DNA from 2 places in the Defluviitalea raffinosedens genome. Region 1 is predicted to be linked to the other one. Evidence: predicted binding sites of a transcription regulator. Region 1 holds the regulator's gene; the other holds the start of a gene.

What was found. The regulator NrdR, encoded in region 1, represses ribonucleotide reductase genes. The targets are predictions, from matches to a motif close to CACAANATNTTGTG.
Region 2: a site for NrdR is predicted at 2,325-2,338, ahead of JOD07_RS14160 (vitamin B12-dependent ribonucleotide reductase). Genes of this name have one in related genera too.

Annotation. Positions count from the first base shown of each region.
Region 1 is NZ_JAFBEP010000004.1:99,149-104,152, reverse strand. Features, by position in the region: gene spoIIGA (sigma-E processing peptidase SpoIIGA) at 1-587, shown strand, start outside; gene sigE (RNA polymerase sporulation sigma factor SigE) at 612-1,349, shown strand; gene sigG (RNA polymerase sporulation sigma factor SigG) at 1,435-2,208, shown strand; gene JOD07_RS04815 (YlmC/YmxH family sporulation protein) at 2,341-2,604, shown strand; gene nrdR (transcriptional regulator NrdR) at 2,788-3,249, shown strand; gene JOD07_RS04805 (anaerobic ribonucleoside triphosphate reductase) at 3,269-5,004, shown strand, end outside.
Region 2 is NZ_JAFBEP010000028.1:10,611-15,614, forward strand. Features, by position in the region: gene dapB (4-hydroxy-tetrahydrodipicolinate reductase) at 1-16, shown strand, start outside; gene JOD07_RS14145 (cob(I)yrinic acid a,c-diamide adenosyltransferase) at 42-572, opposite strand; gene JOD07_RS14150 (single-stranded DNA-binding protein) at 705-1,430, opposite strand; gene JOD07_RS14155 (Mur ligase family protein) at 1,459-2,130, opposite strand; gene JOD07_RS14160 (vitamin B12-dependent ribonucleotide reductase) at 2,369-5,004, shown strand, end outside.

The DNA of each region.
Region 1 (5,004 bases):
ACTTAAATATCGGAAAGGTTATTCAGGATGCTTTCCAATTTAAAATAGAGAACTTTCCTATAGTGTTATTATTTGTTTCTTGTGTTTTATCGTATTTCTTTATAAAAACGATATGGTCTTGGATTCGTAAATATACTACGAAAGAAGGGACCTTATATCGCATCAAGATTTCCTTTAACGGACAGCAAATTGATGCCAGTGCGCTTCTCGATACGGGAAATGCACTATATGATCCTTTTAGTCAAAGCCCCGTTATTGTTGTAGAATTTTCTTCAGTTAAAGCATTTTTACCTGAATCCATTCAAAAATTGTTTTATGATAATAAAGAGAATGATTTAAGTCTACTTACCCAATCCATAATTCAAACTCCTATCAAGGCTAAGTTAAGAATGATTCCTTTTTCAAGCTTAGGCATGCCTAATGGTATGCTTGTGGGCTTTAGACCGGATCAAGTTGAAGTTATAGAACATGATAATACTTCTACAGTATTAAAAGATGTAGTTATAGGAATATACAATCAAAGACTTTCAAAAGACAATAGGTATCAAGCATTGCTTCATCCAGATATATTTCATAACATCGCATAAATGTAATTGATAGGGGGAAATAACGTGAAAGTGATTTATAAACTTAAATTTAGACTTTATTTTTATTGGAATAGATTATTAAAAGCCTTAAATTTAATAGAAGAAGATTTCATATATTACATTGGAGGCAGCGAAATTCTCCCTCCACCTTTAAACAAAGAAGAAGAAGATTCTCTTATTAATCAATTGGGAGGAGAACAGGACTTATATGTAAAATCAGTTTTAATTGAAAGGAATCTAAGACTGGTTGTTTACATAGCGAGAAAATTTGAGAACACAGGAATAGGTGTGGAAGATCTTATATCTATTGGAACTATAGGACTTATAAAGGCAATTAATACTTTTAAACCAGATAAAAAAATTAAATTGGCAACCTATGCATCACGATGTATTGAAAATGAAATTCTTATGTATTTGCGAAGAACGAATAAATTAAAGACAGAGATTTCCATAGATGAACCCCTTAATGTAGATTGGGATGGCAATGAATTATTATTGTCGGATATATTAGGTACAGATCCAGATATTATATATAGAAGTATTGAAGATGAAGTTGATCGTGATTTATTAAATAAAGCAATGGATAAGCTTTCGAACCGTGAAAAAGAGATTGTAGAACTGAGATTTGGCCTTACGGCAGAAGGCAAGGAAAAAACACAAAAAGAGGTTGCAGATTTATTAGGGATTTCACAGTCATATATATCAAGGTTAGAGAAAAAAATTATATATAGATTGAGAAAGGAAATAAATAGAATGCATTAAGCCAAATTCAACCAAATGTATAATTTAGTTCTCTCTGGCAATCATTTTTAGTAGGTAGAATTTTAACTATACTGGAGGGAACGGTATGGCAATTAACAAAGTAGAAATCTGTGGTGTAAATACTTCAAAACTGCCTGTTCTTAGTAATGAAGAAAAAGAAGAATTGTTTAAGAGGATATTAGAAGGAGATCAGGAAGCCAGGGAATCATATATTAAAGGTAATTTAAGATTAGTATTAAGTGTTATACAAAGATTCAATAATCGTGGAGAACATGTGGATGATTTATTTCAAGTGGGTTGTATAGGATTAATTAAAGCAATAGATAATTTTGATGTCACACAAAATGTTCGATTTTCAACTTATGCAGTACCAATGATTATAGGAGAGATCAGAAGATATCTAAGAGATAATAATTCTATAAGAGTAAGTCGATCTCTCCGTGATACGGCATATAAAGCATTGCAGGTAAAAGAAAAATTAATGAATCAAAATTCCAAAGAACCTACAATTAGTGAAATAGCTGAAGAATTAGGAATTCCAAAAGAGGATGTTGTATTTGCACTGGACGCAATACAGGATCCTATTTCCTTATTTGAACCCGTTTATCATGATGGCGGTGATGCTTTATATATTATGGATCAAGTCAGTGATAATAAGAATCAAGATGAAATGTGGCTTGAAAATATTGCTCTTAATGAAGCTATGAAGAAACTTAATGAAAGAGAAAAACATATCCTGTCGCTACGCTTTTTTGAAGGGAAAACTCAAATGGAAGTTGCTGAGGAAATTGGAATATCTCAGGCTCAAGTTTCAAGATTAGAAAAAACTGCACTTAAACATATGAGAAAATATATATAATGCACTTATATTCAGTCAAGAACGCATATAAGATGACAGATCATCGTCTTAATGCGTTCTATTGTTTTGTAGAGTTATTCAGAATAATCTTTTGAATATAATGTAATATAGTATTTTTAGGGGGTATTGGATTTGGTTAGAATTTATGATATGAAGCAAAAAGAAGTAATCAGTACTATAGATGGTTGCCGATTGGGATATATATGTGATATAGAAATTGACTTAAATGAAGGGCGAATTAAAAAAATTATTGTACCTGGGCCCGGAAAACTCTTGGGGTTTTTTGGAAAAGATATGGAATATCAAATTCCGTGGAGCAAAATAAGAAAAATTGGTGAAGATATCATTTTAGTTGATGTTACAGGTGATGATGTTTTAGTTGAATCGGAATATTAAAAACGATGGAAAAAGGTAGTAAAAAATAACTAGCTTAATACTATGAAAAATATTGACCAACAATATTTTGTGGATTATACTTTAATATACACAAAATATTGTTTTATTTTTTGTGTAAAAGTTTAATTATAAAAGAATGATCCTGGTATAGGATTTAAATATGATTTTGAAGGAGGCGACAAAATGAGGTGTCCATTTTGTAATTGTGAAGACACCAAAGTAATCGATTCCAGGCCGGCAGAAGAAAATAATTCTATTCGGAGAAGAAGGCAATGTGAAAATTGTGAGAAACGTTTTACTACTTATGAAAAAATAGAGACAATTCCAATTATGGTCATTAAGAGAGATGGAACAAGAGAGTTATTTGATCGTAACAAAATTTTAAATGGAATTGTAAAGTCATGTAACAAGAGAACGATTCCTCTTCATCAGATGGAAAGTATTGTAGATGATATTGAGAATATGATATCCAATACACTTCAAAAAGAAGTAAACAGTACAGAGATTGGTGAATTAGTTATGAAAAAATTAAAAGAGATCGATGAAGTTGCTTATGTCAGATTTGCTTCTGTATATAGACAATTTAAAGACATCAACACTTTTATGGAAGAGTTAACCAAGCTATTACAGGAAAAAAATAAATAGGGGGATTTTTAGAGTGCTAATGCAAATTAAAAAACGCGATGGAAGAATTGTAGAATTTAATCAAGAAAAGATTGCAAGAGCTATTTATAAAGCAGCCATGTCCGTTGGAGGTCATGATTACGAAACAGCAAAGCAATTAAGTAATGATGTTCTTGAATATCTGATCCGTATTTTACCTGAAAATGAACTTCCAGACGTTGAAATGATACAAGACTGTGTAGAAAAAATTTTAATTGAGAAAGGTCATGCCAAAACCGCAAAATCATATATTTTGTACAGAGCAGCCAGAACAAAAATCAGGGAAAGTCAAACAAGACTGATGAAAACATACCATGGAATTACATATGCAGAAGCTGAAGAAAATGACCTGATGAGAGAAAATGCAAATGTAGACGGAAATACGGCTATGGGAGCTATGCTTAAATATGGGTCAGAAGGTGCTAAAGAATTTTATCATCTTCATGTTTTAAATCCTGAACATTCAAAAGCTCATCAAGAAGGGAAAATACATATACATGATTTGGATTTTCTAACTTTGACACTAACATGCTGTCAAATAGATATTATCAAATTATTTAAAGATGGTTTTTCAACAGGGCATGGTTACTTAAGAGAACCACAGGATATATTCAGTTACGCAGCTCTTGCTGCAATTGCTATTCAAAGTAATCAAAATGATATGCACGGAGGGCAGTCCATTCCTAATTTCGACTATGGATTAGCTCCTGGGGTGGCAAAAACATATATAAAACTATATAAATCTAACCTGGGGAAATCCCTGGAATTTTTACTAGACCTTTCTGCTGAAGAAGCCAAAGAAATAGCTAATAAAGGTATAGATGAAACCATTATGAAAACAGGTTTAAAACCTCAATTGGAGATGAACACTGAATATTTAGATACAGAATTAGAAATACTTAAAAATCTGTTAAATATAGATGATATTCAAATAATAAGAAAAGCACAAAATTTTGCTTCAAAGCATGCAGCAAAGGAAGTAGATGAAAAAACATTTCAGGCAATGGAAGGTTTTATTCATAACCTTAACACAATGCATTCAAGGGCAGGAGCGCAAGTTCCTTTCAGCAGTATAAATTTTGGAACGGATACGTCACCGGAAGGCAGGATGGTTTCTAAAAACTTTTTATTGGCAACCGAAAGAGGACTTGGAAATGGCGAAACTCCAATATTCCCCATATCCATTTTCAAGGTAAAAAAAGGAATTTCATTTGAAAAAGGAGATCCTAATTATGATTTATTTAAATTGGCTTGTAGAGTTAGCGCTAAACGACTTTTCCCTAATTTTAGTTTTTTAGATGCACCTTTTAATAAAATTTACTATGATAAATATGGTACTGAGGGAGAAGTAGCGTATATGGGTTGCAGAACCAGAGTGATCGCTAATCACTATGACCCCAGTAAAGAGATTACTTATGGAAGAGGGAATTTAAGTTTTACATCTGTGAATCTACCTTATATCGCAATTACATCGAAGGGAAATGTGGAGGTCTTTTTTCAAAAACTGGATGAAACCATCGATTTAGTAATAACACAATTATTAGAGAGATTTGAAATCCAAGCAAAGAAAAAAGTTAAAAACTTTCCATTTTTAATGGGACAAAAAATATGGATCGATTCTGAAAAACTTGGAAGGAATGATGAGATTAGGGAAGTTATTAAACATGGTACTTTAACAATGGGATTTATTGGATTGGCTGAGGCATTGAAAGCGCTTATCGGCAAACATCATGGAGA
Region 2 (5,004 bases), on a different contig from region 1:
TCTGATTAATCAATAAATAAGGAACGCCCTCAGGCGTTCCTTTAAAATTCTATTCCTTTTCTTGCTGCAATTCCTTGATTAAAAGGATGTTTAACTGCTTTGATTTCAGATATGTAATCTGCTCTTTCTTTAACCCCTTCTGGAAGTCTTCTCCCCGTAAGTATGACTTCTATTTCTTGCGGCTTACGGTCTAACAGATCACATATTTCCTTTTCGCTGATTATATTATTTTCTATCGTTGCTAATACCTCATCTAATATGAGTATGTCACATTCTCTTGTATCCAGGACTTTCTTAGCAAAATTAATGCCATTTATAATTTCCGTTTTTAATTCTTTCTTTTCTTCTTCATTGAGATTCCAGAAAAAATCCCGGGGCTTTTCAAAACGAAATACCTTAAAATCTGGTTCCAACTTTTTTAATGTTTCAAGTTCTCCAGTCGAAGAAGATTTTAAGAACTGTATCATAATCACTTTTAAGCCTTGTCCAATAGCCCTTATTCCTTGTCCAATGGCTGCCGTTGTTTTACCTTTTCCTTCGCCGTAATAAACTTGAATCAATCCTAAATTCATCGTTTTCACCTCACCTTCCCATTATAGTATTATGTTCCTACGATTTCAATTATAATTTCATATCTTTGTCCATAACAAAGAAAAACATCTTTTTATAATCAGAATAAAAAGATGTCTTTCATGTTCCTGTCATTATGAATTGCTTAAATCATTGATAATTTCATCTTGCTTATTATTATCTTGATCTATTTCCATTTTTGAAATGGAAACCTCATAAGCAACCTTAGAAATCACTTCTCCACTCTCCAGCTTCTTTTGGTAACTTCGACTCTGAATTCTTCCCCATACTTTTAAATGATCCCCTACTTTCAAATACTGTGCGTATTTTGCATTTCTTCCCCAGGCAATGCAGGGAATATAATCGGACTTATGATAGGATCGATTAACAGCAAGCAACATATCTGTTATTTCCCTTCCAAAAGGGGTTGTTCTGTAAATGGGATCTTTGCAGATGAAACCATCCAGGAATATTTGATTGACATATTTTATTTCATCCTGATTTTCCAAAAATTTGATATCAAGTGTAAAAATCGTAAGAATCAATCGGTTTTTACCTTGATCATATTGATTGTACGAACGAAACTGTCCCTGGATTTCAACGACCTCATTTAACAATTCTTTCTTATCCGCCAGAAGACGTTCCGAAATCGTTACAGGAAGTGTATCTGAAATCTCACTTAAGCGAGGTATCTCTACTAAAAAAGTATAAAACCCCTCTCCATAAACTCGATGGCTAAATTTGATATCTTCAACCACTTTCCCTACAATCGTTACCTGGTTGTTTTGCACAAGATGCTCAGTCACTACTCTCACCTCTCCCTTATTATCCTTATGTTCTTTAATTGCTTTTTCTATCATTATCATCTTTATTCCCTATTTTCTCTTTTTAGAAGTATTTTTTTATAAGTATTTTATTCGGAATCGCAACATCATTAATCAATGCAGCAGTAATAGCTGCCAACGCACTATAAACTTCCTGATCGTTTTTGAGAGGTAATGTAACAGAAAACTCCTGGGGTTCCAATTCTCTGCCGCTGAAAGTTGTTATCGTCCTTTGCACACAACATTGAACCCGTCTGCTAAACTCGTCCTCCTGTATACTGGAAGCCGTTATACTTGCTTTGGGATTAAAGCCATAAGTAATCAAATGAGTTTTATTACCCTTTAATAATTTAAATACACTTCTGTCATCTACATTGACTATACTTACAGCATCTTTAGCCAGTGTAAAAAAAAGTTTTCTCTCTTCAGAATACAAGGCATTGTAGTTATAATCTTCCTCAGTTCTTCCCATGGTGTAGATCAGAACATCAAAATCAACATTGGAAAACCAGTTGTTAACAAGCCCTTCTTCGGTAATTTTAACAATAAGCATTTCTATATTACTTTTACTTAATGCGTGAATATACTCTTGAAAAGTAATTTCTTTATTATGAAGCCAAGTACTTAAGTTCTCTTTAAGTACACTGACTTTCATTCCCGAACTTTTACACAATTGAGCCAAAAGATTAACAGCAGCCGTTTTTCCATGGTTTCCAAGTATGCCTACTTTCACCATATAAAAGCTCCTTTTTTGTCAAAATTCGATACTACTAGTTTTCGTATTATGACTTATAGTTATGTATATATTTCGTCAAAATCTGTCTTGAATTTCTGACTATATATGAATCAATTGGTAAAGTGGATAGAACCAAAAAAGCAACTATTTAAATGAAATATCGAACTAGATATTGCATATTTTTAAAATAATGATACAATATATAGTACACTATATCCAAATTGTGGAGGAAGCAATAATGAATCTTAGTAATTTACTTTTTCGCCATTACACAAAAGAATTAGAAAACTCATCTAAAACAGTTTATGATTTATTTCAATGGAAAACCGTTGATATAAGAATCATGGACTATAATACAGGAAAAGTCATAACCAATATGGAAAATGTCGAATTTCCTGAGCACTATTCGCAATCTGCCTGCGATATTATTGCGAGTAAATATTTTAGAAAAAAAGGAGTCCCTAACGACAGAGGATATGAATACTCCTTAAAACAAGTAGTACATAGAATGGTATCCTTCTGGGTAGAAGCAGCTCTTAACGAAGGTTTATTCGATGAAAGCAAAAAAAGTATTGTCTACGATGAATTGGCATTTATGATGCTGAATCAGATGTGGGCACCCAACAGTCCTCAGTGGTTCAATACAGGATTAAAAATGTCATATGGCATCGATGGACCTCCTCAAGGACACTATTATTATGATGAACATTTAAAAGATGTGGTGTTAGCAAAGGATGCTTATACAAGAACTCAAGGATCCGCCTGTTTTATCGTAAGTGTCGAAGACTCATTGCTGGGAGATAAATCTCTGACAGATCAACTGGTCACTGAAACTCGCCTGTTTAAATACGGTTCTGGAGTTGGAAGCAACTGGTCTTCTATCAGGGCAAAAGGAGAACCCCTGTCAGGAGGAGGAAAATCCTCAGGACTTTTAAGCTTCTTAAAAGTATTCGACCGTAATGCTGGTGCCATCAAATCCGGTGGAACCACCAGAAGAGCTGCAAAAATGAATGTATTAGACATCGACCACCCTGAAATTGAAAATTTTATAACCTGGAAAGCAAAAGAAGAAGATAAAGTGGTTGCCCTGGGCAAAATGGGATACTCTACTCACTTTGACGGGGAAGCTTATGAAACCGTATCCGGTCAAAACGCAAACAATTCTGTGCGTATAACGGATCAATTTATGAATTTATTAAGCGATAAAGATGCTACATGGACTTTGAAAGGAAGAATTGATTCCAGTATCAATTGCGAAGTGCCTGTTGCAAAACTTTGGAATGACATTGCTTACTCTGCGTGGCGATGCGGGGATCCTGGCGTTCAATTCGATGATACCATAAATGCCTGGCATACATGTCCTGCCGGAGAAGATGGAAAACTGAATGCAAAGCATAACAGAATCAATGCAAGCAATCCCTGTTCAGAATATATGTTTTTAGATGATACGGCATGTAATCTTGCAAGCATTAATATTGTAAAATACTATGATGCTGAAAACGATGTTTTTGATGTCGAAGGATACCTGCACACCATCAAAATGGTGCAAATTGTGCTGGAAGCAACCATCCACTGGGGACAATTCCCCACAAAGGATATTGCAAGAAAATCCTATCACTTCAGAACAACAGGCTTAGGTTTGACCAATCTCGGTGCACTCTTTATGTTAATGGCAAAACCTTACGATTCTGAAGAATCAAGAAATATCGCTGCTTCATTAATGAGTATATTGACAGGTTATTCCTATTATATTTCTTCTTTATTTGCCAAAGAAGTCGGGCCCTTTACTTATTTTGATATCAATAAAGAATCCATGCTTAGGGTAATTGGCAATCATGCGAAAGCTGCCAACTATGATGAATGTGAAAAAGATTTCGAAGGCCTGAATTATAAGCCGATCGTAATAGACCATCAGCTTCTTGTTAAAGAAGGTTACAGAAATATATCGGACTGCCTAAAAGTGGTCTGGGAAAAAACATTAGAGAGCGGAAAAACCAATGGTTTCAGAAATGCACAAGTTTCTGTACTTGCTCCAACCGGGACCATTGCCTTTGCCATGGACTGTGCAACAACTTCCGCTGAACCCTTCTTCAGCCATGTTGCCTATAAAAAGCTTGTTGGGGGCGGAAGTATGGAAATTATTAATCCAATCATCCCCATAACCCTGAAAAAACTAGGATACACCAAAGAGCAAATTGACGACATTGTAAATTATGTCTTAAGAAAAGAAAGCAAAAATGGTTTTGACATTATCGTTGATGGTAAAATTGAAGGGGCACCACACCTTAAAGAAGAACATTATCCTATATTTGACACGGCAAACCGCTGTGGTACAGGTAAGAGGTATATATCTCCTGAAGGCCATGTGAAAATGATGGGAGCATTAACACCTCATATTTCAGGTGCCATAAGTAAAACAGTTAATTTACCCAATGATGCCACTGTAGAAGATATTAAAAATATTTATCTCTTATCATGGAAGCTAGGTGTTAAGGCTATTGCGCTTTACAGAGACGGCTGCAAAGCTTCACAGCCCCTTAACACAACGATTGATCAGGAGAAAGAAACAAAGATAGAAGATTTAACCTATCAAGAACTGCTGGAGTATGCAAAGAAAAAGCAATTTGAATATAAACCAGTCAGAATCAAACCAAGCGGCATTCGTAAAGCCCATGTTCACGAAGCTGAAATAGGTGGTCTTAAACTATACATTACAACTTCTTTTTATGAAGATGGAAGACTTGGAGAAATATATGTGGCTGCCGGACGTCAGGGATCTCTTGTTAAAGGTTTGCTTGACAGTTTATCCACCACGATTTCAGAAATGCTTCAATACGGTGTTCCTGCTCAGGATATCGCAAAAATGTATCGTGG